DNA from 2 places in the Geodermatophilus sp. Leaf369 genome. Region 1 is predicted to be linked to the other one. Evidence: riboswitches for the same ligand, from Rfam matches in the RefSeq annotation. Region 1 holds a riboswitch; the other holds the start of a gene.
What was found. Region 1 has a riboswitch for cyclic di-AMP ahead of ASG36_RS11825 (C40 family peptidase). Riboswitches for the same ligand answer to the same signal wherever they lie in the genome.
Positions count from the first base shown of each region.

Region 2: linked by a shared signal. The riboswitch ahead of ASG36_RS16830 (transglycosylase SLT domain-containing protein) and the one ahead of ASG36_RS11825 (C40 family peptidase) in region 1 are both predicted to bind cyclic di-AMP.

Region 1 covers NZ_LMQA01000002.1:620,498-627,318, forward strand. Annotated here, with positions in the region: gene ASG36_RS11810 (NAD(P)/FAD-dependent oxidoreductase) at 1-1,422, opposite strand, end outside; gene ASG36_RS11815 (GNAT family N-acetyltransferase) at 1,419-1,877, opposite strand; gene ASG36_RS11820 (hypothetical protein) at 1,882-2,400, opposite strand; cyclic di-AMP (ydaO/yuaA leader) riboswitch at 2,602-2,755, shown strand; gene ASG36_RS11825 (C40 family peptidase) at 2,786-3,937, shown strand; gene ASG36_RS11830 (DUF3817 domain-containing protein) at 4,052-4,396, shown strand; gene ASG36_RS11835 (serine hydrolase) at 4,407-5,849, shown strand; gene ASG36_RS11840 (hypothetical protein) at 5,801-6,319, opposite strand; gene ASG36_RS11845 (alpha/beta fold hydrolase) at 6,358-6,821, opposite strand, start outside.
Region 2 covers NZ_LMQA01000004.1:94,350-101,170, forward strand. Annotated here, with positions in the region: gene ASG36_RS16810 (acyl-CoA dehydrogenase family protein) at 1-686, shown strand, start outside; gene ASG36_RS16815 (hypothetical protein) at 745-978, opposite strand; gene ASG36_RS16820 (YceI family protein) at 1,146-1,745, opposite strand; gene ASG36_RS16825 (type 1 glutamine amidotransferase domain-containing protein) at 1,880-2,434, opposite strand; gene ASG36_RS16830 (transglycosylase SLT domain-containing protein) at 2,480-3,274, opposite strand; cyclic di-AMP (ydaO/yuaA leader) riboswitch at 3,293-3,458, opposite strand; gene ASG36_RS16835 (methyltransferase) at 3,597-4,241, opposite strand; gene ASG36_RS16840 (nitrate/nitrite transporter) at 4,238-5,539, opposite strand; gene ASG36_RS16845 (RGCVC family protein) at 5,599-5,832, opposite strand; gene ASG36_RS16850 (hypothetical protein) at 5,980-6,198, shown strand; gene ASG36_RS16855 (hypothetical protein) at 6,195-6,629, shown strand; gene ASG36_RS16860 (hypothetical protein) at 6,631-6,821, opposite strand, start outside.

The DNA of each region.
Region 1 (6,821 bases):
CCGGGGGTGCCCGGTGGCCGCGCCCCAGGTGCCCGCCGGCTGGGCCTCGGTGGCCACCGGCCAGGCCAGGTCGCCGTGGAAGATGTGCCCGCCCGGCATGGCGAGGGAGGCCTCCACGTCCAGCGGGGACGACGCCTGCAGGCACGGCCGGCCCTCGGCGTCGGTGGCGAGCACGTCGGCCAGCGGCTCGGCCAGCTGGGCGTCGAGCTGCGCGACGACCCGGCGCACGGCCTCGTCCCGGGTGCCCACCGGGTCGGCGGTGAACAGGTCGGCCGGGGTGTGCAGCCCGAAGACGGTGAGCGTGTGCAGCCCGGTGTCGCCGATGATCGAGGGGTCGGTGAGGGAGTGGCAGTAGACCTCGAACGGGATGAGGTCGGGCAGCGCACCGGCGGCGGCCTGCGCGTACGCGGCGTCGATCTGCCCGGCCGCCTCGTCGACGTGGCAGGTGCCGCCGAAGGCCACCGCGGGGTCCAGGCCGGAGCGCAGCCGGGGGAGCCGGGTGAGCACCGTGTTGACCTTGAGCTGGGCGCCCACCGGGCGGGGTGCGGGGGCGGCGCCGGTGAGCTCGTCGAGCACCGCGGGGGCGCAGCCAGCGACCACGTGCCCGGCGTCCACGGCGTGCGTCGTCCCGTCGTCGTCGGTCCAGTGCACGGTCGCCCCGTCGTCCCGGGTCTCGACGGCGGTGACCGTCGCCCGGGTGGCGAACTCGGCGCCGGCCCGGCGGGCGGAGGCGGCCATGGCGCCGCTGACCGCGCCCATGCCCCCGACCGGCACCCGCCAGAGGCCGGTCCCGTTGCCGACCAGGTGGTAGAGGAAGCAGCGGCCGGCCAGGCCGTCGGCGGCGTGCACGTCGGCGAAGGTGCCGATCAGCCCGTCGGTGAGCGCGACACCCCGGGTGACGTCGTGGTCGAGGTGGTCGGCGACGACGTCGGCGAGCGGGCGTTCGACCAGGTCGCGGTAGAGCTGGGGGTCGCGCAGCCGGGACTCCAGCTCCGCCCGGGTCGGCAGCGGCTCGACGAGGGTGGGGGAGAGGTCCTCGGCCAGCGTGGTCAGCCGGCCGTAGAGGCGCTGCCAGCCGGCCCACTCGGCGTCGGAGCCGGTGAGTGCCCGGAACGAGTCCGGCTCCACCAGCAGCGCCCGGTCATCGAGCAGGGTCGCGGAGTGCACCGACCGGTCGGCCAGGGTGAGGCCGAGGTCCAGGTCGGCGGCGATCCGGTCGGGCAGCAGGCTGACCAGGTAGCTGTAGGCCGAGAGCCGGACGTCGACCCCGGGGAACACCTGCTCGCTGACCGCGGCCCCGCCCACACCGGCCCGGCGTTCGAGCACCAGCACCGAGCGGCCCGCGCGGGCCAGGTAGGCAGCGGCGACCAGGCCGTTGTGCCCGCCCCCCACGACCACGACGTCGTACCGGGCGGCGGTCACGGCAGCTCCTTCTCGTAGTAGCGGGACCACTCGTCGGGCTCGTCCAGGTAGTGGCCGAAGGCCTCGATGGGCCGGTAGCCCGACCGCTCGTAGAGCGCGATCGCCTCGTGCTGGAGCGGGCCGGTCTCCAGGCGCAGCGTGTGCCACCCGCGCTCGGCGGCGGTCGCCTCGAGCCCGGTGAGCACCAGCCGGGACAGTCCTCGACCCCGGGCGGCGGGGACGACGTACATCCGCTTCAGCTCGGCCGCACCGGGCTCCAGCGGGCGCAGCGCCCCGCAGCCGACCGGGGTGCCGTCGTCCTCGCGCAGCAGCAGGACCACCGCGACGTCCTCGGCCGTGGGCGGGGTGCCGGACTCGCCCCGGCCGTCGTACCGCTCGCGCAGCTCGGCCTGCTGGGCGTCGGACAGGGCCTGCACCCGAGGGTCGGCCCAGGTGGTGGCGGTCAACGTCGGCACCCGGTCATCCTGCCCGGTCGACCCGCTGCAGCAGCCCCCAGACCAGGAGCGCCCGGGTGCCGTCGGGCAGGGCCACCACGTCCCGGGTGGGGACGTCGGGGGGCTCGAGGACGGCGCCCTCCACCGCGGCGACGTCGTCGAGCACGTGCTCCCACACGAGGAGGCCGGACGGCGCGGGGGAGCCGGGGCCCCGCACCAGCTGCTCGCGGAGCACCTGCCCGCCCGGCCCGGACACGACCTCCCAGCGCAGCGTCGGCCACAACGGGAGCACCCACTGCCGGACCACGAGCTCGAGGTCCCCCCAGGGACGCGCGGCGGTGCTCTCCGGCGGGCCGAGCACCGCGGCGTGCCGGTCACCCCGCCGGGCCGAGTGCTGCAGCGTCTGCCACCGGGTGTGCGCGGCGTGCGCCTGCGCCCGGGTGGCGCCCAGCCGGGGCAGTGCGGCAGCGACGAGGTCGGGCCGCACGTCGGCCATCCGGCGGAGCAGCACGAGGCAGAACTCGCGGCGCGCCAGTCCCTGCACGGAGGCATCTCCTCACCCGTTGTGAGCGTGTTCACCGGACCCGGGTGCGGAAGTCCACAAAAGGGGTCTCGGCGGTTGTCACGAACGTATTACGCACCTACCGTCGGCCCGTCCGGACGGATCGTTCCGTCGCCTCCCCTGGGTGACACCGACCGGACGCCGCCGAACCGCACGCCCCTCGTGAGCACCACCGGCACCACCGCGCAGCCCCCGCTGCGCACCGAGGAGCAGCGGACCGGGGACCCACCGCAGCACTGGGGTGAAGCACGCACCGACCCACCCAGGGTCGACGTGCCGGGCGAACTTCCCGTCCGAATCCGTCAGCTAACCCGGTAGGCGGCTCGTTGGAAGAAAGGACCACCCGCCGCACATGGCGAGTTCCAGCATGCCCGCGCGTCGCCCCGCCCTCCGGGGGCGTCGCGCTGCGATCACCCTCCTCGCCGCTGCCGGGGTCGTCCTGACCTCCACGCCGGCCCTCGCCGCACCGGACACCACGGACGCGCCGAGCACCTCGTCCGCCCCGGCCGAGCCGACCACCGCCGCCGAGGCCGCCCAGCTCATCGCCGACAAGGGCCACGAGCTCGAGGTCGTCACCGAGGACTTCAACACCGCCCGGGAAGAGCTCCTGCTCGACCAGGCCGCCGCCGACCAGGCCGCCGCCGACGCCGCGGCCGCGCAGAGCGCCTACAGCCAGGCCCAGCAGTCGGTCACCAGCGTGGCGCGCACCGCCTACACCGGCGACACCCAGCTCGGCTCGCTGCAGGCGATGCTGACCAGCGGGTCGGCCAGCGAGTTCGTCGACCGGGTCTCCACCCTCGACGTCCTCGGCGCCCACAACACCGACGTGCTCACCTCGGCGCAGGCCGCCAACGACACTGCCGCGCAGGCCCAGGCCGCCGCGCAGCAGACCGCGGCCGACGCCCAGGCCCAGCTGGACAGCGTGACCGCCCAGCAGGAGTCCCTGAACGCGCAGATCGCCGAGTACCAGGCCGAGTACGCCGCGCTGTCGGCCCAGGAGCAGGCCGCCGCCGCGGCTGCTGCTGCCGCGGCCGCCGCCGCAGCTGCCCCGGCCACCACCGAGAGCAGCGCGTCGTCGTCCTCGTCCTCGTCCTCGAGCAGCTCGGCCAGTGCCCCGGCCGCCAGCTCCTCGGCGTCCGGCGGCAGTGCGGTGACCGCCAACAGCGCCGCCGCGCAGATCGCCGTCGACACCGCCATGGCGCAGCGCGGCGACCCGTACGTGTGGGCCGCCTCCGGGCCGAACAGCTTCGACTGCTCGGGCCTGGTGCAGTACGCCTACGCCGCCGCCGGCATCTCGCTGCCGCACTCCTCGCGGATGCAGGCCTCGATGGGCCAGGCCGTCTCCCGCGCCGACCTGCAGCCCGGTGACCTGATCGCCTTCTACAGCCCGGTCAGCCACATCGGCATCTACATCGGCAACGGCCAGATGGTGCACGCGCCCACCTCGGGTGACGTCGTCAAGGTCGCCAGCATCGACACGATGGGCTCCATCACCGCGATGCGTCGCCTCGCCGGCTGACCCAGCCGACACCTCCCACCGCCCCGGTCACCTGATGGTGACCGGGGCGGTGTGCTGTCGGGAGGTCGGTCACACCCGGGGACCCTCCCGGGCTGCGCGCCGTTGGGACCTGTCGTGAGCGCCCTGACCGAGCCCCGCACCGTTGCCCGCCTCTTCCGCGTCGTCGCGTTGGCCGAGGCGGTGACCTGGGCGCTGCTGCTGGCCGGCATGTTCGTCAAGTGGGTGCTGGGCACCTCCGAGGTCGGCGTCCAGGTGGCCGGGCCGATCCACGGCGCGGTCTTCGTCGGCTACGTGGCGGTGTCGTTCCTGGCCTGGCGGGTGCTGCGCTGGGACCTCCGGACCGCGGCGCTGGCGCTGATCGCCTCGGTCCCGCCGTTCACCACGATCTGGTTCGAGCGCTGGGCCGCCCGCACCGGCCGGCTGCCGCTCGGGGAGACCGTCGCGCGCACGGCTGGCTAGCCTGCGGGACATGGTCGAGCCCACCCCCGTCGCACCCACCACGGCCCGCACCCTGCTGGCCCGCACCGCCCGGGTGCAGCGCGACGGGCGGGCCCCCAGCCTGGTCGCCGGTGTCGTCCGGGACGGCGGGCTGGCGTGGTCGGCCGGCCGCGGGGGCGTCGCCGACCCGCACACCGACGTGCAGTACCGGCTCGGCTCGATCAGCAAGACCGTCACCGCCGTCGTGGTCATGCGGCTGCGCGACGAGGGCCGGCTCGGCCTGGGCGACCCGCTGGAGGCGCACGTCCCCGGCACCCCGTTCGGTGACCGCACGGTCGGCCAGCTGCTCTCGCACCTGGCCGGGGCCTCCAGCGAGAGCCCCGGCGGGTGGTGGGAGCGGGTCCCCGGCGGGTCGTTGGAGGACCTCGCGCTGGCCCCCGAGCACGTGGTGCTCGGTGCGGCCCGCCGCTTCCACTACTCCAACCTCGGCTTCGGCCTGCTCGGTGAGCTCGTCGCCCGGCACCGCGGGACGTCCTGGGCCGAGGCCGTCACCGGGGAGGTGCTCGGCCCCCTGGGGATGAGCCGGACGACGCCGCGACCCTCCGGCGTCGCCGCCCGGGGGAGCGCGGTGCACCCGTGGGCCGACGTCGTCCTGCCCGAGCCCGAGCACGACGCCGGCGTCATGGACGCCGCCGGCCAGCTCTGGGCCACGCTGACCGACCTGGGCCGGTTCGCCGCCTTCCTGCTCGGTGACACCGGTGACGTGCTCTCCCCGGCGACGCTGGCCGAGATGAGCGAGCCGGCCGGGGTGGACTCCTCGTCGGCCGGGTGGTCGGCCTACGGGCTGGGTCTGCAGGTCGTGCGGGCCGACGGCGCGACGCTGGTCGGGCACGGCGGCTCGATGCCCGGCTTCCTCGCCGGGGTGTTCGTGGACCGCGCCGAGCAGACCGGTGCGGTGATGCTGGCCAACACCACGAGCGGGCTGGACCCGCTGGTGCCCGGGCTGCTGGCCGACCTGCGGGCCGCCGAGCCCCGGGTGGTCGAGGCCTGGTCCCCGGAGGCCCCGCCGGTGCCGCTGGCCGATCTCGGCGTCTGGTTCTGGGGCCCGGCGCCGCACGTGCTGCGCGCCCAGGCCGGTGGCCTGCTGCACCTGGGGCCGCTGCCCGGGCGGGGAGGCCGGGCCAGCCGGTTCGCCCGTCGTCCCGACGGCTCGTGGGTCGGCCTGGACGGCTACTACGCGGGGGAGACCCTGCGGATCGCCGCCGACCACCTCGACCTGGCGACCTTCACCTTCACCCGGCAGCCCTACGACCCCGCCGCCCCCGTCCCCGGCGGCGTCGACGAGCGCGGCTGGACCCCCCCCCTGACGAGGAACGCCCTCCCCGTCAGGAGACCTGACGAGGAGGGCGCTTCGTGCAGCAGGGGTCAGGCGCGGTCGAGGGCCGCCAGGGTGGAGTGGGTGGCGAAGCCGTAGGCCAGGTGCGGGACGACGTCGGCCGCCCAGTCGGTGGCCGACCAGGTGCGCGGGTCGCTGATGCCCAGGGCCGCCATCGGGCCGTTGGCCGCGACCAGCGCGCCGACGCCGGCGACGAGACCGCCGACCAGCGGGTTCGGCCGGAAGCCCAGGGCCCGGGCCAGCCCGGCCAGGGCACCCACGCCGACGCCGGCGACGATCCCGGTCAGCGGGCCGAGCCCGGAGACCCGGTTGTCGCGGGTGTCGCCCTCGCCGGGGATCTCCACGTGTGCCTTCTCGGCCAGCTTCTCCACCGTCTGCTCGGGGGTGGAGCTCGTGCCGCGGCCGCGGGCGGTCATGTCCAGGTAGGTCACCGTGTTCAACACGGTCGTGCCGGTCGCACCGGCGGCCGCGCCGCGGAGCAGCCAGCCCCCGGTGGAGATGCCGCGCTTGCCCTTGCCGATCGCACCCAGAGGGGTCTGCTTTGCCATGGGCGGGCGCTACCCGCCGTCCGCGGGGTCGGAAACGGTCAGTACGGGTCGGACACGTCACCGGCGCAGACGGTGACCTCGGTCGGCGGCGGGGTGCCGTCGGCGACGAAGTCGGCCACCAGGTCGTCCACGCAGGAGACCCCGCGGCCGAAGAGCACGTGTGGGCCGCCCTGCTGGGTGACCAGCGAGGCGTCGTCGAGCACCCGGCTGTAGACCCGCAGCGCGTTCTGGGTCGGGGTGTTCGGGTCGGTGTCGGCGGTGAGCACGAGCATCGGGTACGCGGGGTCGGTGACCGGGGCCGGCCGCTCGAAGTCCGCGGTGTCGGCGACCCCGGGCCAGAACAGGCAGCTCAGGTCGTTGTAGAACACCGCGCCCAGCCGCATCCCGTCCGCGCCGACCTCGGCGGCGGCGTCCAGCCAGTCGTCCAGCTCGGCCCGCCCGCTGCCGTCGCGGGGGACGAAGTCGAAGTCCTGGCACTCGACGGCCAGGAACAACGCGTCCG
Region 2 (6,821 bases), on a different contig from region 1:
AGGAGCCCGTGCAGCACGGCGCCCGCGCCGACGTCCTGGTCGTCTCCGCGGCCGTGGACGGCGGCACCCGGCTGTTCCTGGTGCAGGGCGACGCCACCGGGCTGACCCGCACCGGGTACCGCACCCACGACGTGGGCCGGGCCGCCCGGGTGGTCTTCGACGGCACGCCCGCCCAGCTGCTGGGCGACTCCGACGCCGACCGCACCGCCGACGTCGAGCAGGCGTTGGCCCGGGCGACCGTGGCCTACGCCCACGAGGCGGTCGGGGCGATGGACACCGCCCTGACCACCACCGCGGAGTACCTGCGCACCCGCAAGCAGTTCGGGGTCTCGCTGAACAAGTTCCAGGCCCTGACGTTCCGCGCCGCGGACATGTACGTGACCCTTGAGCTGGTCCGCAGCACCGCGCTGTGGGCGACCATGGTGCTCGACGCCGAGGGCTCCACCGCCGACGACGTGGTGGCCGCCGCCGACCGGGCCCGGCTGCAGACCAGCCGCGCGGGCCGGCACATCGGCAAGGAGGCCATCCAGCTGCACGGCGGGATCGGCGTCACCGCCGAGTACAAGGTCGGGCACTACACCTCGCGGCTGACCGCCATCGACCACCTGCTGGGTGACGGCGACTGGGCCCGCGCCCGGCTGGCCGGCCGCGTCGGTTCCTACGACACGGTCGAGGCCGTGCCGTGACGCACTGAGCCGGACCCGACGGCCCCCGACGCAGCCCGCGTCGGGGGCCGTCGGCGTCTCAGGCGCAGGGACGGACGGCGTCGCGCTGCGCCCGGCGCTCGACCACCAGGCCGCGGAGGTCCTGCCGGCGGCGCAACGCGCGGGCCCGGTCGCTGCCGGTCCGCCGCCGGGCGTGCGGGTCGGCCTCCTCCAGCAGCTGCCGGGCAGCCAGCAGGACGGCCGACGGGCGGGTGACCGCCGCCGCCGGGGTGGTGACCACCAGCCGGTCGCCGCCACCGTCGGTCAGCGGCAAGGGGACCTGCGGGACGACCGGGAGCCCGACCTCGGGATCCAGACCCGGTGAGGGTGGTGGGGTGGGGCGCATGGTGGACCGGCCTGACCGCAGCGGTCCGGCGCGACCGGGGGGCCGACACCCGGGGAGACCGAGACGACCCGACGGTACGCCCCGGGGGCGAGCGGTCAGCCGGCCTTGATGACCGAGACGTCGAACTCGATCTGGATGCGGTCGCTGACCAGCACCCCACCGGTCTCCAGAGCCGCGTTCCACACCAGGCCCCAGTCGCTGCGCTTGACCGCCAGCGCGCCCTCGAAGCCCACCCGGACGTTGCCGAAGGGGTCCTGGGCCGAACCGGTGAGGGTGAACTCCACCGACACCTCGCGGGTGCGCCCCTTGATCGTCAGGTCCCCGGTGACCTCGTACACGTCGGCCTCGAGCTGCTCGACGGCGGTGGAGACGAACGTGACCTCGGGGAACTGCTCGACGTCGAGGAAGTCCGCCGAGCGCAGGTGCGCGTCCCGGTCGGGCTGGCCGGTGTCCAGGCTGCCGGCGTCCATCCGCAGCTCGACCCGGCTCGCCTCGGGTCGCGCGGTGTCCAGGTGCGCGGTGCCCTCGAACTCGCCGAACGTGCCGCGCACGGTGGTGACCATCGCGTGCCGGGCCCGGAAGCCGATCCGGGTGTGCGCGGCGTCGACGGTGTAGTCGCCGGTGACGTCGGTCAGGGCGGTGGTGGCGTCGTCGAAGTCGGTCGCGGCGCCTTGGCTCGCGCGGTGCTTGGCCACGGTCGACCGTCCTCCCAGGAGATGTACAACGGCAGCAGTCTGACGGGTGACTCGCCGCCGTGACCAGGCGGGTAGTCCCACACACGGCGACGGACCCCCACCTGTGGTGGTGGGGGTCCGTCGAGGGGGTGGGGTCAGCTGCCGGCGTAGAGCTCCACGATCGCGGCGTTGAACGCCGGGATGTCGTCGGGGTTGCGGCTGGTCACCAGGTTCCCGTCCCGGGCGACCTCCTCGTCGACGACGGTGGCCCCGCCGCGACGCAGGTCGCCCCGGATGCTGGGGAACGAGGTGAGCGTGCGGCCCTCGAGCACCCCGGCCTCCAGCAGCGTCCAGGGGGCGTGGCAGATGGCGGCCACGGGCTTGCCGGCGTCGAAGAAGGCCTTCACGAAGGCGAGGGCGTCCTCGTCCTGGCGCAGGGTGTCGGGGTTGACCACGCCGCCAGGGAGCAGCAGGCCGTCGTAGTCGGCGGCGGACACGTCGGCGACCAGGTGGTCGACGGGGTGCGTGCTCGCCGGGTGGATGTCGCCGTCCATGGAGGGGATGGCGCCGTCCTCGACGCCGTCCGGCACGGAGATCAGGTGGGTGGTGGCACCCGCGGCCTGCAGGGCGGCGCGGGGCTCCTCGAGCTCGACGCGCTCGACGCCCTGGGCGGCGAGCACGGCGATGGTCTTGCCGGTCAGTTCAGCCATGCCCCGGTCGTTCCCGGGCCGACCGGGGTCGGAAACGCGGAACGCTCAGTACCAGTTGTTGGCCTGCGAGTGCGCCCACGCCGAGCACGGGGAGCCGTAGACCCGGTCGATGTAGATGAGCCCGGCGTCGATCTGCCGGAACCCGTCGGAGGTCTTGGCGATCCCGGTCAGCGCCCAGGTCGAGTTGAGGAACTGGGCGATGCCGTAGGCCGTCGACGACGGGTTCTGCGCGTTCGGGTTCCAGCCCGACTCCTTGCCCCACAGGTTCTCCAGGCAGGAGAACTGCGAGGCGTCGCCACCGAGGGCGGCGAGGGCGTAGTCGTGGAAGTTGCTGGGGGTCTGCGCTGCGGCGGCCTCGGCTGCCGCGGCGGCCTCCGCGGCAGCCTGCGCCTGCGCGGCGGCCTGGGCCTCGGCCGCGGCCTGGGCGGCGGCAGCGGCTGCCTGGGCGTCGAGCTCGGCCTGGTCGGCCGCGGCCTGCGCCTGGGCGGCGGTGGCCTCGTCGGCCTCGCGCTGCGCCCGGCTGGACTCCAGCTCGCCGAGGTGGGTGCCGAGGTCGGCCGGGGACGCGTCGGCGGCGGTCAGCCCGAGCTGGTCGGCCACGCTCACCGCCTGCGAGGCGGCCGCGGAGGGCTCGGCCTGGGCGGTGCCCGGTCCGGTGCCCAGGGCCACGTTGACCAGCACGGCGCCGACGGCGACCGCGGCCAGGTACAGGGCGGGGCGACGGGCCGGGGGACGGCGGTGCCGACCGGACGCGACGGCGGCGACGGTGTCGGCGGCCGACTCGGGAGCCGGGGTCTCCGTGGCGGGGGCAGCAGGCAGTGCGGTGTGACGAGCGCTCATGCGGGTGGGACGTGTCCGTTCTTCCGTCTGGCCGCCTACCGGGTCAGCTGACGGGTTCGGGCGGGAAGACGCCCTACTCCCCCGGCCCGCGTGCAGCCAGGGGTGATTCACCCCAGTGGTTCGGTGGGTCCCCGGTTCGCCTGGGTGGATCTGGGTGGTGCTGGCGACTCGGCGGCGTCCGGCGGGGTCTCCCCGGCTGGGGAGCGGTCATCCGCACGGACGGCGCCACGCTAAGCGGACATGTCGACTGCTGACAAGCAGGGGCGTCCGGTTTCACACATCTGGTGCCGCGATCCCCGACCCGGGGTCGTCGGCCGGTCGCTCAGGGCAGTCGCCCCACCGTCGTCCGGCGGGCGCCGTCCACACCGCTGTCGACGACGTCGTACCCGGCCACCTCGACCAGCCCGCTGGGCAGCTGGCTGCGGCCGGGATCACCGACCAGCACCGTCGCGCCCCGCACCCAGGCGGTGAACAGCCAGGGCCGCACCCGGTCGGCCATCGTCAGGTCGTAGAAGACGTCCCCGGCCAGCACCACGTCGACCTCGGGCAGGTCGGCGTCCAGCACGTCGCCCACCGGCTCGAGCACGGTCACCCCGTTGGCCGCGGCGTTGAGGTCCATCACCGCAACGGCGTACGGGTCGACGTCGCTGGCCAGCACCCGGGTGGCACCGGCCAGGGCCGCCGCGATGCCCACGAGCCCGCTGCCGGCGCCGAGGTCCAGCACGGTGCGTCCGGCCACCAGCTCCGGGTGGTCGAGCACGTGCCGGGCCAGCCCCTGCCCGCCGACCCAGGCGGCGGCCCAGAACGGCGACGCCTGCCCCGGGCCCACGCCCCCGGCGGCGGCCTCGTCCTCCATCGCCTGCCAGAGCGCGGCCACGTCGCCGGCCAGGTGCAGGGCGACCTCGGGCACCAGCGGCGGCCGCTCCAGGCGGGTGTGCCGGGTGAAGAAGTCCGGGGCGACGGTCACGACCGACGTCCCACCCGGCTGCGCATCGCGGTGTAGAGCGGGGTGAGCACGACGCCGTCGGAGGCCAGCCGGTCGCGCAGCCGCCGCCGGTGCCGCCGCACCCCGGCCAGGCCGATCGCCCAGAACAGGTACTGGACGCCGAACGCGGCCTTGAACGCCCCCAGGTCGTAGGCGGTCGACGCGCCCGGGGTCTGGGCGTCCAGCACGGCACCGACGGCGAGCACGGTCAGCAGCGAGGCCGCGAACCCGCCGATGTTCACCACCCCGCTGGCGCTGCCGAGGCGGTGCACCGGGTTCCAGGTGCGGGCGTAGTCGAAGCCGATCATCGAGCCCGGGCCGTTGGAGGCCAGCACGACGACGAGCACCACCAGCAGCCACAGCGGGGCACGACCGGGCCACAGCAGCACCACCGTCCAGGCGGTGATCGTGGCCCCGGCGATCCCGAAGACCAGCACCGAGCGGCGCAGGGGCCACCGCCCGCAGAGCTTGCCCAGCAGCGGTCCCACGCCCATCCCGACCACGACGAGCAGGGTCAGCAGCCCGGCGGCGGTGCCGGTGGACAGGCCCTGCCCCAACACCAGGAACGGGTAGCCCCACAGCAGCGCGAAGACGGTGCCGGAGAACTGGGTGACCAGGTGGGTGTAGAGCCCGATCTGCGTGCCGGACTCCTTCCAGGCGCCGGCCACGTTGGCGCGGATCTCCGACCAGCCCGCGACCGGGGCCACCGGTGTGCCGGGCGGGGAGTCCTTCAGGAAGACCACGACGAGCACGGCCATCAGCACCCCTACCGCCCCGGCGCCCAGGAACGTCGTCGTCCACGAGGTGTGGTGCAGGGCCAGCACCAGCGGGTAGGCCGCCGCGATCTGGCCGACCTGGCCGAGGATGCCGGTGAGCTGGGTGACGACCGGGACGCTGGGCCCGGAGAACCAGAGCGTGACGACCCGCAGCACGCTGATGAAGGTCATCGCGTCCCCGGCGCCGACCAGCACCCGGGCGACGACGGCGGTGGGCACGTCGGTGGCCACGGCGAGCAGCACCTGACCCGCGGCCATGGTGAGCGCGCCGGTGGCGACCAGCGCCCTCGAGCCGAAGCGGTCCAGTGCGATGCCCACCGGCACCTGCAGGCCGGCGTAGACCACGAGCTGCAGGACGAGGAAGAGGCTGACCGCCGAGGCGCCGGCGGAGAACCGCTCCTGGGCGTCGACGGCGGTGACGCCGAGGGACCCGCGGTGGAAGACGGCCACCGCGTACGCGGCCAGGCCGACGACCCAGACGGTGTACGCGCGGCGGGAGTTCACGTGCAGGGTCTACACCCGTGCGCCTCCCGGCACCCCGCGCCCGGCGTGTCCCGGCCGGGTCAGGGGCAGCTGCAGCCGGGGTTGGTCTGGTGGCCGGCGGCGACCTGCTCGGCGGTCGCGGCGCAGAACCGCCGGGAGATGCGGTCGTGCTGGGCCATCGGGTGCGGGCAGACCGGGCAGACCTCCTCGACGGCTGCGTCCCCCTCGCGGGAGGTCTTGGTCGAGGGCGCGTGCTGGGCGGCCTGGACGACGGGAGCGGTCTCGTCGGTGCTCGTGGTGGTGGTCTCGGTCAACGCGGACGACCTGACTGCGCCGACGTGCGGCGCGGTGGTGAGCTCTCCCCGACCTGGGGAACCGCCCACGCTACGCGAGCCCGGGTGATCTACGACTGCCTGCGTAAACGACGTTTCAGACGAGGCGCCCGCGGACAGTCCCCCGACATGACCACTCCGAGCGACACCACCGAGACCCGCACCTTCGCCGACCTGGGCAAGGAGATGTGGTCCTACCTCACCGGCAAGGGCGCCGCCATCAACTACGAGTTCGTCGACATGACCGTCGAGGTGCCCCGCGAGATCGGCGCCGACGCCCCCCGGGCGACCTGGAAGCTCAACGGCACGCTGCGCATCACCACCGCCGAGGGCGTCTCCCAGGGATGACCGTCGGCCCGCTCGTCGTCCGGGCCGACCTCGCCCTCTCCGTCGACGGGCAGTCCGCCCGGCTGACCGGGGACGGCACCGACCTGACGCTGACGTCCTCGGACCCGGTGGGTCTGTGGCGCTCGGCGACGAGCGTGCCCTGGCCGGCCGGGGTCACCGTGAGCAGCGGTCCGCGGGCGGTCGGCGAGCTCGGTGACCTGCTCGCCGCCCACGGCCTGCACCTGGACGTCACCGGGCCGCAGGGCCGAGTCGCCGAACTCGGTCGCGGTGTGTCGTCCCCGGTGGGGCGCACCCTGACCGGTTCGGCGGGGGTCCGGCTCGGGTCCCCCCGCGTGCTCGTCGGCACCCTGGCATCCGAGCCGTTCCCGTGGCGGCCGGTCCTGGTCGCCGTGGCGGCCCTGCTGGTGGTCCGGGCGCTCCGCCGCCGCTGACTCAGCCGGTCCGCTCGAGGTCCTCGTCCCACTCCCGGGCGGCGGTCACCAGCCCCGCGACGTCGACGTCGAGGGGCACGCCGCCGCCCAGCGGGGCTCCCGACACCGGGTCGGTCCACGCCGCCGCCCCGGCCAGGTGCACCCGCAGCAGGCGACGGTCGTCCCGGGCGGCGTCGAGCACGAACGACAGCG